One region of the Streptomyces sp. WMMC500 genome, then DNA from elsewhere that is predicted to be linked to it. Evidence: predicted binding sites of a transcription regulator. Region 1 holds the regulator's gene; the other holds the start of a gene.
The links. Region 1 encodes HrcA, which represses chaperone genes, less so after heat shock. Its sites were predicted from a motif close to TTNGCACTCNGNNNNNCNGAGTGCNAA; they were not measured.
Positions count from the first base shown of each region.

Region 1 (7,179 bases):
GCGCGGGACGGAGCGGGGCGGGTACTGAGGGGGCGGGGACCGGGGCCGGAGGTTGCCCGGCGGCCGGGGGACAATGGGCGCATGCCCTCCGTACTGCCCGATGGCGAGCCCGCGCCCGTGGACGGGACCCTGCCCGCCGAGGCGCTGGCCGGGGCCGCCGACCGCCCCCTCGGCTTCTACGCCCACGTCCCCTACTGCGCCACCCGCTGCGGCTACTGCGACTTCAACACCTACACCGCCGCCGAACTGCGCGGCACCTCCCGTGACGACTACGCCGCCACCTTCGCCGAGGAGGTCCGCCTCGCCCGCAAGGTGCTCGGCGACGACCCGCGCGAGGTCGAGACGGTGTTCTTCGGCGGCGGCACGCCCACGTTGCTGCCGGCGGCGGACCTGGGGCGGATGCTGGCGGCGATCCGCTCGGAGTTCGGCCTCGCGGCGGACGCGGAGGTGACCACGGAGGCCAATCCGGAGTCGGTGGATCCGGCGTCCCTGGCGGCGCTGCGGGAGGCCGGCTTCAACCGGATCTCGTTCGGCATGCAGAGCGCGCGGGAGCACGTGCTGCGGGTGCTGGACCGTACGCACACCCCGGGGCGGCCGGAGGCGTGCGTGGCGGAGGCGCGGGCGGCGGGGTTCGCGCACGTGAACCTGGACCTGATCTACGGCACGCCGGGCGAGACGGACGACGACTGGCGGGCCTCGCTGGCGGCGGCGCTGGAGGCGGGCCCGGACCACGTGTCGGCGTACGCGCTGATCGTGGAGGAGGGCACGCAACTGGCGCGGCGGATCCGCCGGGGCGAGGTGCCGCCGACGGACGACGACGTGCACGCGGACCGGTATCTGATGGCGGAGGAGGCGCTGTCGGCGGCGGGGATGCAGTGGTACGAGGTGTCGAACTGGGCGGTGCCCGGGGACGCCGCGCGCTGCCGCCACAACGAGCTGTACTGGACGGGCGCGGACTGGTGGGGCGCGGGTCCGGGTGCGCACAGCCACGTGGGCGGGGTGCGCTGGTGGAACGTCAAGCACCCGGCGCCGTACGCGTCCGCGCTGGCGGCGGGGCGGTCGCCGGCGGCGGGCCGGGAGGTGCTGACGGAGGAGGACCGCAGGGTGGAGCGGATCCTGCTGGAGCTGCGGCTGTCGGCGGGCTGCCCGCTGTCGCTGCTGCGCCCGGCGGGGGCGTCGGCGGCGGAACGAGCGGTAAGGGACGGCCTCTTGGAGCACGGCCCTTACGAGGCGGGCAGGGCGGTGCTGACGCTACGGGGCCGGCTACTGGCAGACGCGGTGGTCCGAGACCTGGTCGACTGACGGGGCTTCCCGACCCCGGTCCCGAACTCCCCCGATGACCCCCGCACACCCGCCCAAGGGTATGCGCCTGCTGTGACATTTCCGGCTCACCGCCCCGGTTGCTCACGCCGCTCGATCCAACGTGCGTGCGAGGTGCGCGTCCCGAGGCAAAACTCGACGCCTGCGGGTGATTTCGCCCGTTTTGAACGGGGGCGATGCCGGAAGTTCGCCTCGGTAGCGCACACGCGGTACGGCCGGACCGTGCCGGTGCGCCCCGGTCAGCCCTCCGGGGCCGTGACGAAGTCGATCAGTTCCTCCACCCGCCCCAGCAGCGACGGCTCCAGGTCCCGGTACGTCCGTACCGAGTCCAGGATCCGGCGCCAGGCCGCGCCCGTGTCCGGGGGCCAGCCCAGTTCGCGGCAGACGCCCGTCTTCCAGTCCTCGCCCCGCGGGATCCGCGGCCATGCGGCGATGCCCACCGAAGAGGGCTTGACGGCCTCCCAGACGTCCACGTACGGGTGACCCACCACCAGCGCGTGGGCGCTCGTCACCGACTCCGCGATGCGCCACTCCTTCGTGCCCGGCACCAGGTGGTCCACCAGCACTCCCAGGCGCGCGTCCGGGCCCGGGGCGAAGGACTCGACCACCGACGGGAGGTCGTCCACGCCCTCCAGGTACTCCACGACCACGCCCTCGACCCGCAGGTCGTGGCCCCAGACGCGCTCCACCAGCTCCGCGTCGTGGCGGCCCTCGACGTAGATGCGGCCGTCGCGTGCCACGCGCGCGGTGTGGTCGCGGACCGCTATCGAGCCGGAGGCGGACAGCAGGGGGCCCGTGGCGGCCACCCGGCCGGGGAGCGTCAGCGTGACCACCCTGCCGTCGATCATGAAGCCGCGCGGCGTCAGCGGGAACACCCGGTGCTTGCCGAAGCGGTCCTCCAGGGTCACCGTCGGGCCCTCCGCCGTCTTCTCCGTGCGGATGACCGCGCCGCAGAAGCCCGTGCCCACCTCCTCCACCACGAGGTCCGGCTCGGCCGGCACCTCCGGGGCGGGCTTCCGCGGCTGCTTCCAGGGCGGCGTGAGATCGAGGTCGTCGTAGCGGCGCACGAAGGTGAGATTACGACAAGCGCCCCGCCAGCTCGTCCCGTTGGGCCCGTACGAAGTCCGCGTCCACCGCCGCCCCGTGCCCCGGCACGTACACCGCCGCAGGACCGCCCAGCTCCAGCAGCCGGTCCAGGGCCGCCGGCCACCGCACGGGGTCGGAGTCCGGGCCCGACGAGGGCGGGCCCGACTCCTCCACCAGGTCGCCGCAGAACACGACGGCGGGCCGCCCCGGGACGTACACCGCCATGTCGTGCGACGAGTGCGCCGCGCCCAGCTCGACGAGCAGCACCTCCCGGCCGCCCCCGAGGTCCAGCGGGTACGTGCCGGAGACCGCGTGCCGCGGGGCGACCAGGACGTCGACGGCCTCCGCCGCCGCGTCGCGGGACAGCCCGTGGCGTACGGCGTCCGCGCGCAGCTCGTCCGCGCCCGCCCCGCGCAGCCGGCCGGCGATGCCCGCCGGGCCGTGGACCTCCGCCCCGGCGAAGGCCGCGGTGCCGAGTACGTGGTCGAAGTGCGGATGGGTGAGCGCGATGCGGGTCACCGGGCGCCCGAAGCGCTCGCGTACCGCCCGGCGCAGCTCCGCGCCCTCGCGCAGCGAGGCGCCGGTGTCCACGAGCAGCACGCCTTCCGCGCCGCCCACGGCGCCCGCCGTCGCGTCCCAGCGGGGCAGCCGGCGCCGTACGACGTCCGGGGCGAGCTCTTCCCAACCGCCACCCATGGCACGACGCTATAACGTGACCGGCCGCCTTGCCCGGGCCGCCCTACCCGGCCGTACACTGGCCCCGAACCCTGGCACTCTGCGCCGTCGAGTGCCAGCGGCGGAACGGCGGGACGGGAACCGAGTGTGGAGGTGGGCAGCATGCTCAGCGAGCGCCGGCTCGAAGTGCTGCGCGCCATCGTCCAGGACTACGTGGGCACGGAGGAGCCGGTGGGCTCCAAGGCGCTCACCGAGCGGCATCACCTGGGTGTCTCCCCGGCGACGGTGCGTAACGACATGGCCGCCCTGGAGGACGAGGGCTTCATCGCCCAGCCGCACACCAGCGCCGGCCGCATCCCCACCGACAAGGGCTACCGGCTGTTCGTCGACAAGCTCGCGGACGTCAAGCCGCTGAGTGCGGCCGAGCGGCGGGCGATCCAGAACTTCCTGTCCGGCGCCGTCGACCTCGACGACGTCGTGGGGCGCACGGTGCGGCTGCTCGCGCAGTTGACGCGGCAGGTGGCCGTGGTGCAGTACCCGTCGCTGACCCGGTCGACCGTGCGCCACGTCGAGCTGCTCCAGCTCGCCCCGGCGCGCGTCATGCTCGTGCTCATCACCGACACCGGCCGGGTCGAGCAGCGCGTGATCGACTGCCCGGCGCCGTTCAGCGAGGACTCCCTCGCCGACCTGCGCGCCCGGCTCAACAGCCGCGTCGTCGGCCGCCGCTTCGGCGACGTGCCGCGGCTGGTGGCCGACCTGGCCGAGTCCTTCCCGGCGGACGACCGCGGCACGGTGCAGACCGTGCTGTCGGTGCTGCTGGAGACACTGGTGGAGGAGACCGAGGAGCGGCTGATGATCGGCGGCACCGCCAACCTCACCCGCTTCGACCACGACTTCCCGCTCACCATCCGGCCGGTGCTGGAGGCGCTGGAGGAGCAGGTGGTGCTCCTGCGGCTGCTGGGCGAGGCCAAGGAACCGGGCATGACGGTGCGTATCGGTCATGAGAACGACCACGAGGGGCTTACCGCCACCTCGGTCGTCTCCGTCGGATACGGTTCAGGCGGCGACACCGGCGAAGCCGTCGCCAAGCTCGGCGTGGTCGGACCTACCCGCATGGACTACCCCGGAACGATGGGAGCGGTACGCGCAGTGGCACGGTACGTCGGACAGATCCTGGCGGAGTCATAAGTGGCCACGGACTACTACGCGGTCCTCGGCGTCGGACGTGACGCCTCGCAGGAAGAGATCAAGAAGGCGTTCCGCAGGCTCGCCCGCGAGCTGCACCCGGACGTGAACCCGGATCCGAAGACCCAGGAGCGGTTCAAGGAGATCAACGCCGCCTACGAGGTGCTGTCGGACCCACAGAAGAAGCAGGTCTACGACCTCGGCGGTGACCCGCTGTCGCAGAACGGCGCCGCGACCGGCGGCTTCGGCGCCGGCGGCTTCGGCAACCTCTCCGACATCATGGACGCCTTCTTCGGCCAGGCCGGCCAGCGCGGGCCGAGGTCGCGCACCCGCCGCGGCCAGGACGCCATGATCCGGCTCGAAATCGAGCTGGAGGAGGCGGCGTTCGGCGCCACCAAGGAGATCCAGGTCGACACCGCGGTGGTCTGCGGCACCTGCAACGGCGAGGGCGCGGCGCCCGGCACGTCGGCGCAGACGTGCGACATGTGCCGCGGTCGCGGCGAGGTCTCCCAGGTCACCCGCTCCTTCCTCGGCCAGGTCATGACCTCGCGGCCCTGCCCGCAGTGCCAGGGCTTCGGCACGGTGGTGCCCAACCCGTGTCCCGAGTGCGCGGGCGACGGCCGGGTGCGCTCGCGGCGCACCCTGACGGTCAAGATCCCCGCGGGCGTCGACACCGGCACCCGCATCCAGCACGCCGGCGAGGGGGAGGTCGGCCCGGGCGGCGGCCCGGCGGGCGACCTGTACGTGGAGATCCGCGAGCTGCCGCACCCGATCTTCCAGCGCCGCGGCGACGATCTGCACTGCACGGTGACGATCCCGATGACGGCGGCCTCGCTGGGCACGAAGGTCAACCTGGAGACGCTCGACGGCCTGGAAGAGGTCGACATCCGTCCCGGTACGCAGTCGGGGCAGTCGATTCCGCTGCACCAGCGCGGCGTGACGCATCTGCGCGGCGGCGGCCGGGGCGACCTGGTCGTGCACGTCGAGGTCGAGACGCCGCAGAAGCTGGACCCGGAGCAGGAGCGGCTCCTGCGCCAACTCGCCCAGTTGCGCGGCGAGGAGCGCCCGCAGGGCCAGTTCAAACCGGGCCAGCAAGGGCTGTTCTCGCGCCTGAAGGACGCCTGGAGCGGACGTTAGCCCGAAGGGCCGGATTCCGGCGCTTCGGGCGTCCCGACCTGCGTGACAGGTTGGTGTCCTCCCCCCCCCCTCGGAGAGCGGAGGATGCCAGCCCGATCGCTCGGGCTGAGGTTCGCGGTGCACCGGCCCGGCAACCCGAAGCCCTTCCCGCGCAGCAACGGCCCACCCGGCCGCCGATCGCTTGGTTCTCGCGATACCGGCACGCTACCAGCTCCCAGGGACATCAAAGGGGGGCGATGACAGGATGAGCCCATGCCCACCGAGCTGAACGATCTGTTCACCTTCCCGATCGTGCAGGCGCCCATGGCCGGTGGCGCATCCTGCCCGCAGCTCGCCGCGGGTGTGCTGGAGGGCGGCGGCCTGGCGTTCCTCGCCGCCGGGTACAAGACACCGGAGGCGATGTACGAGGAGATCCGCCAGTTGCGGGCCGTCACCGACCGGCCCTTCGGCGTCAATCTGTTCCTGCCCCAGCCCCCCTCGCCCCCGGATCCCGCCCAGATCGAGGCGTACGCCCAGCAACTGGCCGGCGAGGTCGAGTGGTACGGCACGGAGCTGGGCGACGCCGGGGCCGCCACGGACGACGCCTTCGACGCCAAGGTGGCCATACTCCTGGACGAGCCGGTGGCGCTGGTCTCGTTCACCTTCGGCTGCCCCGAGCCGGCCGTGCTCGACGCCTTCGCCCGCGCCGGGACGTACACCGTCGTCACCGTCACCAACGTCGTGGAGGCGCGCCACGCGCAGGCCGCCGGCGCCGGCGCCGTGTGCGTGCAGGGCGTCGAGGCCGGCGGCCACCAGGGCGGCTTCCGCAACGATCCGCGCGACGACCGCGTGGGCCGCGGGCTGCTCACGCTGCTCGCCGAGGTGCTGGAGGCGGTCGACGTGCCCGTGATCGCCGCCGGCGGGCTGATGCGCGGCGGGCAGATCGCCGCCGTCCTGTCCGCGGGCGCCGCCGCCGCGCAGCTCGGCACGGCGTTCCTGGTCTGCCCCGAGTCGGGCGCCCACGCGCTGCACAAACGGGCCGTCACCGGCGGGGTGTTCACGCGTACGGAGCTGACCCGCGCCTTCTCCGGCCGCCCCGCGCGCGGGCTGGTCAACCGATTCGTACGCGAACACGGCCCGTACGCCCCCGCCGCCTACCCCCAGCTTCACCACCTCACCTCCCCGCTGCGCGCCGCCGCCGCCCGCGCCGGCGACCCGCAGGGCATGTCGCTCTGGGCGGGACAGGGCTACCGGCTGGCGCGCGAACTGCCCGCCGCCGAGCTGGTGGAGGTCCTCGCGCGGGAGCTGGCCGACGCGCTCAGCGGGACGACGAAGCCCGCCGGCGACGCCCCCGGGGGCCTGCTGTGACGGCCCCGGTGTTCGTCGCCGACGCGGCCGTGCTGGACGCCGCCCGCCCCGGCGCGGTGCTCGCGCTGACCGGGCCCGAGGGGCGGCACGCGGTGTCCGTGCGTCGGCTGCGCGCCGGCGAGGACGTCGTGCTCACCGACGGCGCGGGGCGCGGCGCGTACGGGACCGTGGCGGGCGCGGAGGGCGCCGACCGGCTCCTCGTGACCTGCGCCGAGGTGGTCGAGGAGCCCGCGCCGAGCCCGCGGCTCACCGTCGTGCAGGCGCTGCCGAAGGGCGACCGGGGCGAGCTGGCCGTCGAGACCATGACCGAGACCGGCGTGGACGCGGTGGTGCCGTGGACGGCCGCCCGCTGCGTGACCCGGTGGCGCGCCGAGCGCGGAGAGAAGTCCCTGGCCAAGTGGCGTGCCACCGCCCGCGAAGCGGGCAAGC
Region 1 covers NZ_CP114905.1:6,549,272-6,556,450, forward strand. The annotation lists gene O7599_RS28150 (SpoIIE family protein phosphatase) at 1-28, shown strand, start outside; gene hemW (radical SAM family heme chaperone HemW) at 82-1,302, shown strand; gene O7599_RS28160 (DUF3097 domain-containing protein) at 1,560-2,387, opposite strand; gene O7599_RS28165 (MBL fold metallo-hydrolase) at 2,398-3,102, opposite strand; gene hrcA (heat-inducible transcriptional repressor HrcA) at 3,244-4,269, shown strand; gene dnaJ (molecular chaperone DnaJ) at 4,270-5,403, shown strand; gene O7599_RS28180 (nitronate monooxygenase) at 5,656-6,750, shown strand; gene O7599_RS28185 (16S rRNA (uracil(1498)-N(3))-methyltransferase) at 6,747-7,179, shown strand, end outside.

Region 2 (7,179 bases), 3.0 Mb from region 1:
CCCCGCCACTCCGGGCACCCCCTCCGACCCGGCGGGCCGGGTCGACGAAAACGGCGTCGTACCCCGAGATGTCGGCGTCCCCGACCTCCGCGCACCGCACCTCGACCAGGTCCGCGAGCCCCAGCGCCGCCGCGTTGGCCCGCGCGGCGGCGACCGTCGCGGGGTCCCGGTCGACGGCGAGGACCGCGATCCCGGCCCGCGCCAGCGCCACCGCGTCGCCGCCGATGCCGCAGCACAGATCGGCGACCCGGGTGACGCCGAGCGCCGCGAACCGGGCCGCGCGGTGCGCCGCCACCGCCGTACGGGTCGCCTGCTCGACGCCGTCGGGGGTGAAGTACATCCGCTCCGCGTCCGCCCCGAACTTCGCCGCCGCCCGCTGCCGCAGCCGGGCCTGCCCGAGCGCGGCGGAGACCAGCGGGGCGGGGTGGGTGCGGCGCAGCCGGGTGGCGAGGGCCAGCTCGTCGGCGGGGTCGTGGTCGCGCAGCTCGGCGAGGAGTTCCTGGCCCTCGGGGGCGAGGAGGTCGGCGAGGGAGCCGGCGGAGGTGTCGGGGCCGTGCATGCGCCCATTGTCCGCGACCGGTGGCGCCGCACCTGCGCGGGCCGCCGGGGCGGAGGGCGCGGCCGTGCCCGGCGGCACGGCGGTGGTCCGCCGAGCACGGCGGCCGCACCATCCCCCATGCGGGCGCCCGTGCGGCGTGGCGCCACTTCTCCCCGTTCCGCACTGGTGACGATGCGGGCTCCGGAACTAATGCGACAAAAGGATAAAATGACCCCGCGCCCCACCCTCCGATCCGGCCTCCTCTCCCTGGCCGTCACCGCCGCCCTCCTCGCCTCCGCCTGCTCCACCGAGACCACCGATCACCCCCGCCCCCTCGGCCACCCCCACGGCGACGCCAAGCCCGCCGCCGCCGGAGGCGGCGTCGCCGCACCCGCCCGCGCGCTCGCCCGCACCGCGGAGCACCAGCGGCGCGTGCACGCCCGGCGGCTCGCCGCCGCCCGCGCCTGGGGCCTGGACGCCACCCCGCTGCTGCCGCCCGCCCCGCCGCGTACCAAGCCCGCGCTCGCCACCGAACCCGGCTACGGGACGAACGACGGCGGCCCCGGCCTGCCGCCCGTCATCACCCGGGTGCCGACCGGCCACCGGGTGATCTTCCTGACCATCGACGACGGCTACCGCAAGGACCCCGAGCTGCTGCGCATGCTGCGCGAGCTCGACGTGCCCGTCAGCGCGTTCCTCGCCGACAGGGTCGCGCGCGACGACTACGCCTACTTCCGCGACCTGCGCGACCTCGGCACCACCGTCAACAACCACACCCTCACCCACCCCGACCTCCGCGAACTGCCCTACGCGGCCCAGCGCGCGGAGATCTGCGGCCAGCAGCGCGTCCTGGAGCGCGAGATGGGCGCCGCGCCGCGGATCTTCCGGCCGCCGTACGGCAACTACAACGGCGACACCCTGCGCGCCGTGCGGGACTGCGGCATCGACCTCGTACCGCTGTGGCAGCAGGAGGCGTTCCCCGGCCGCTGGACGTACTCCCGGGCGGACACCGCGTTCCACCCGGGCGATATCGTGCTCACCCACTTCGAAGGACCTTCCGAATTCGGCGGCACGATGGCCGACGTCCTCCGTACGGTGCTCCGTAAGGCGGGCGACGAAGGCTTCGCCGTTGCCCGCTTGGAGGATTACGTATGAGGCGCAGCCGCGCCGGGCGGCGGTCGTCGCGCGCCGCGACAGCCGCCGTCTGCCTGCTGGCGCTCACCGCCTGCGCGGACGCGGCCCGGCCACCGCACGAGTGGTTCCCGGAGAGCGCGGGGGAGTCCGCGGCGCCGGCGGACGGGCGGGCGGACGGCAAGCCGGGCGCGCGGCACGCGGCCGGCGCGTCCGGCGAGGACCCCGCGCGCGCCGCCGGCCCCGAGGCGTACCTGCGCTGGGGACTCGACCGCCCCCTCGACCCGCCGCCCGCGCCCCCCGCGAGCCGCCCCGTCCGACCCGCGGACTCCGGGCTGCCGGCCGTGACGGGCCGGGTGCCGACACGGGACAGGGTCGTCTTCCTCACGATCGACGACGGCTGGGAGAAGGACCCCGCGCTCATCCGGATGGCGGCGGACCTGGGACTGCCGTTCAGCATGTTCCTCTCCCACTCGGCGGCCGGCGGGGACTACGGGTACTTCGAGGAACTCCGGCGCCTCGGCAACTCCGTCCACGGCCACACCGTCACCCACCCGGACCTCACCTCCCTCCCGTACGCCGCGCAGCGCCGCCAGGTCTGCGGCCAACAGCGCCGCGTCGCGGACCGCTTCGGCGTCCGCCCGGCGCTCTTCCGGCCGCCCTACGGCATGTACGACGCGGCGACGCTGCGGGCCGCCGCCTCCTGCGGCGTCCGCGCGATGCCGACGTGGCGGGCGGAGATGAAGGCGAGCGGTCTGGAGTACCGCAGCGGCGACCGGCTGCGCCCCGGCGACATCGTGCTCGCGCACTTCCGCGGGCCGGAGCAGCAGGGCGGGCGGACGATGACGGACGTACTGGCGGAGCTGGTACGGGAGATCCAGCGGCAGGGGTTCACGGTGGCCCGGCTGGAGGACTACATGTGACGTCCCCGCCCCGGTTCGTCCCGCGTGCCGCGGGCGGGCGCGGTCCGTACGGCTGTGCGGGCGCTCGGCGACTCGGGTGGGCAATCTGGCACTCGGCTTGACCGAGTGCTAAAGGGCGTCATAACCTCGGCTCTGGCACTCCCCCGGGGAGAGTGCCAACACAGCGACGAGGTGGATCCGGCACCCGCGACGACGGATCCTCCAGGGTCGCCACCCCAGACATCCAACCCCGCGAGATCTCCGAAGGGGGAGGTCGGATCGTGACGACCGCCAGCACCAAGGTTGCCATCAAGCCGCTTGAGGACCGCATCGTGGTCCAGACGCTCGACGCCGAGGAGACCACGGCCTCGGGCCTGGTCATCCCGGACACCGCCAAGGAGAAGCCGCAGGAGGGCGTCGTCCTCGCCGTCGGCCCGGGCCGCTTCGAGGACGGCAACCGCCTGCCGCTCGACGTCTCCGTCGGCGACGTCGTCCTCTACAGCAAGTACGGCGGCACCGAGGTGAAGTACAACAACGAGGACTACCTCGTCCTCTCTGCCCGCGACGTGCTCGCGATCATCGAGAAGTAACGGGGCGCTTCCCGCTTCTTCCCACACCAGGCCGCGCCCCGGATCCGTTCGTCCAGCAGGACATATCGAAACGGGCCGGGGCGTCGGCGCTCCCGACGGCGCCCCTTTGAGAGGACCCACGTTCCATGGCGAAGACTCTGAAGTTCGACGAGGACGCCCGCCGCGCTCTTGAGCGCGGCGTGGACAAGCTCGCCGACACCGTGAAGGTGACGATCGGCCCGCGGGGCCGCAACGTCGTCATCGACAAGAAGTTCGGCGCCCCGACCATCACGAACGACGGCGTGACGATCGCCCGTGAGATCGAGGTCGAGGACCCGTACGAGAACCTGGGCGTCCAGCTCGTGAAGGAGGTGGCGACCAAGACCAACGACATCGCGGGCGACGGCACCACCACCGCCACCGTGCTGGCCCAGGCGCTGGTCCGCGAGGGCCTGCGCAACGTGGCCGCCGGCGCCTCCCCCTCCGCGCTCAAGCGCGGCATCGACGCCGCCGTCGCGGCCGTCTCCGACGAGCTGCTGAAGGCCGCCAGCCCGATCGACTCCAAGTCCGACATCGCCGCGGTCGCCGCGCTGTCCGCGCAGGACGAGCAGGTGGGCCAGCTCATCGGCGAGGCCATGGACAAGGTCGGCAAGGACGGGGTCATCACCGTCGAGGAGTCCAACACCTTCGGGCTGGAGCTGGACTTCACCGAGGGCATGGCCTTCGACAAGGGCTACCTGTCGCACTACATGGTGACCGACCAGGAGCGTATGGAGGCGGTGCTGGAGGACCCGTACATCCTGATCACCCAGGGCAAGATCTCCTCCATCCAGGACCTGCTGCCGCTGCTGGAGAAGGTCATGCAGGCCGGCTCGGCGAAGCCGCTGCTGATCGTCGCCGAGGACGTGGAGGGCGAGGCGCTGTCCACCCTCGTCGTCAACAAGATCCGCGGCACCTTCAACTCGGTCGCGGTCAAGGCCCCCGGCTTCGGCGACCGCCGCAAGGCGATGCTCGGCGACATGGCCACCCTCACGGGCGGCACCGTGGTCTCCGAGGAGGTCGGCCTCAAGCTCGACCAGGTGGGCCTCGAGGTGCTGGGCACGGCGCGCCGTGTGGTCATCACCAAGGACGACACGACGATCGTCGACGGCGCCGGCAAGTCCGACGACGTGGCCGGCCGGGTCGCGCAGATCAAGGCCGAGATCGAGGCCACGGACTCCGACTGGGACCGCGAGAAGCTGCAGGAGCGGCTGGCGAAGCTGGCCGGCGGCGTGTGCGTCATCCGCGTCGGCGCGGCCACCGAGGTCGAGCTGAAGGAGAAGAAGCACCGCCTGGAGGACGCGATCTCCGCCACCCGCGCGGCGGTCGAGGAGGGCATCGTCTCCGGCGGCGGCTCGGCGCTCGTCCACGCCGCGAAGGTGCTGGAGGACGGCCTCGGCCTCACGGGCGACGAGGCCACGGGTGTCGCGGTCGTGCGCCGCGCGGTGGTCGAGCCGCTGCGGTGGATCGCGGAGAACGCGGGCCTGGAGGGCTACGTCATCACCTCCAAGGTCTCGGAGCTGGCCGCGGGCCAGGGCTTCAACGCCGCCACGGGCGAGTACGGCGACCTGGTGAAGGCCGGCGTCATCGACCCGGTGAAGGTGACCCGCTCGGCGCTGGAGAACGCGGCGTCGATCGCGTCGCTGCTGCTGACGACGGAGAGCGCGGTCGTGGAGAAGCCGGAGCCGGAGGAGGACCAGGGCCACGGCCACAGCCACGGCCACGCGCACTGACCTCCGGTCGGGACCCCGGGCTCCGCACCCGGATCTGACGCCGCAGGGCCTCGCCTCCGCACGGGGGCGGGGCCCTGCGGCGCGTGTGGGTGGGATGGGGCGGCGGGCGGCGGCCAGGGCCGGCCGGGTCCCGCGGGGCCGGATCCCGGCCCGCCGTCGCGGCGGAGCCGTGAGGGTCGGAGCGTTGCGGTCCTCCCGCGAGCGGTAGCGGGCCCGTCGCTGCGGAGCCGCACGGGTGCGGGGGTCTCGGGGCGGAGCCCCGAGTTCAGGGCCGGGACAGGGGCGGGCCGGGAAGCCTGCTCCCCGTGGCCGGCGCAGGGCGGCACCCCGGCCGGAGGCCCGGTAGCGGCTGGGCCGCTCGGCTCGGGGGTCCCGGGGGCGGAGCCCCCGGGGTTCGGGGAGGGGCGGGGCCGGGGAACAGCCCCCGCTAGCGGGGGCCGTACTTGCGGCCCGCGCTCGTCGAGAACCGGCTCACCACCCTGCGCGGCACCAGCTTCGTCGCCCCCATCAGCGCCTTGTACCGCGGGTCAGGGATCGACACCGTACGCCCCCTCCTCAGGTCCCGCAGGCCCTCCGCCACCACCCTGTCCGCGTCCAGCCACATCCACCCCGGGATGTTGTCCGTCCCCATCCCCGCCCGCTCGTGGAACTCCGTCCTGACGAACCCCGGGCACAGCACCATCAGCCGCACCCCCTTGCCCGCCAGGTCCCGCGCCACCCCCTCCGTGAACTGCACCACCCACGACTTGCTCGCCCCGTACGTCCCGCGCGGCACGAACGCCGCCACCGACGCGACGTTGACCACCGCACCCCGCGACCGCTCCCGCATCGCCTCCGCCGCGGCCCTCGTCAGCCGCAGCACCGCCTCGCAGTGCACCTTCAGCATCGTCAGCTCGTCGTCGAGCGTCACCTGGAGGAAGCGTCCCTTCTGCCCGAAGCCCGCGTTGTTGACCAGCAGGTCCACCGGCCGCTCCGCGTCGCCGAGGCGCTCTTCCACCGCCGCGATGCCCTCGTCGGTCGCCAGGTCCGCCGGGAGTACCGACGCTTCGACGCCGTGCCGCTCGTGCAGCTCCGCGGCCTGTTCGTGCAGCCGCTCCACCGTTCTGGCGACGAGCACCAGGTCGTGCCCGGAGGCGGCCAGATGGCGCGCGAACGCGGCGCCGAGGCCGGCCGTCGATCCCGTAATCAGCGCAGTCGTCATGCCACGCACGCTAGCGGGCCGGGGTCGTCGGGCGCGCTCAGTGTCCCGCATGTGCGTCGCCTCCGCCCGCGGGCCGCCCGGCCTTCTCGCCGGGGTTCACGACGACGAACTGGCCCATCATCCCGCCGTCCTCGTGGGCCAGCAGATGGCAGTGGTACATGTACGGCACGTCGGGGTCGGGCGGACCGTCGAAGCGCAGGACGAGCCTGACCTCCCGGCCGTTCGGTACGTACACGGTGTCCTTCCGCCCGCGCAGCTCCGGCGGCGGCGGTTCGCCGTCCACCTCCAGGACGCGGAACTGCACGTCGTGGACGTGGAAGTTGTGCGTGACGCCGTCGCGGTTGCGCACCGTCCAGATCTCGGTCGCGCCGCGCTCGACGGTGGCGTCGATGCGGTCCATGGCCATCGCCGATCCGTTGATGCCGCTGGAGCGCAGGTCGAAGTGGCGTTCGCGGGAGGCGTCGGACGGGTCGGGCAGTTCGACGTCGGCGAGCCGCGCCGGCACGGCGGGCGCCGGGCGCAGGGTGCCGGCGGCGCGCAGCTCCAGCACGTCGAAGGAGTCGTCGCCGCCGGCGAAGCGGGACTGCCAGAAGTCGCCGCCGCCCGGCGGGGTGCTGCGCAGTACGGTCCGCTCGCCGGGCCGCATCCGTACCAGGATCTCGGCGCGCTCGCCGGGGGAGAGCAGCACGCGGTCCGTACGGTGCGGGGCGCCGAGCAGGCCGCCGTCGGTGCCGACGAGGTCGAAGGCGCGGTCGTCGGCGAAGCCGAAGTCGTAGACGCGCGCGGTCGAGGCGTTGAGCAGCCGCAGCCGGACGAGTTCGTCGCGTACCCGCTGATACGGGGCGAGGGTGCCGTTGACCATCGTCTCGTCGCCCAGGAACCCGGTGTTCCGCATCATCCCGTGGCCGTGGTCGAAGCGGTTGCCGTCGAAACGCACGTCCTGGACGACGACGGGCACGTCGTTCACGCCGTACTCGTCGGGGAGGCCGAGCCTGCGCGCCTTCGCGTCGTCCACGAGGAACATCCCGGCCAGCCCGCGCTGCACGTGCCGCTCGGTCTCGCCGTG
Region 2 covers NZ_CP114905.1:3,527,267-3,534,445, reverse strand. The annotation lists gene O7599_RS14735 (class I SAM-dependent methyltransferase) at 1-559, opposite strand, end outside; gene O7599_RS14730 (polysaccharide deacetylase family protein) at 767-1,693, shown strand; gene O7599_RS14725 (polysaccharide deacetylase family protein) at 1,690-2,592, shown strand; gene groES (co-chaperone GroES) at 2,853-3,161, shown strand; gene groL (chaperonin GroEL) at 3,287-4,912, shown strand; gene O7599_RS14710 (SDR family oxidoreductase) at 5,340-6,113, opposite strand; gene O7599_RS14705 (multicopper oxidase domain-containing protein) at 6,151-7,179, opposite strand, start outside.
Region 2: a site for HrcA is predicted at 2,678-2,704, ahead of groES (co-chaperone GroES). Genes of this name have one in related genera too.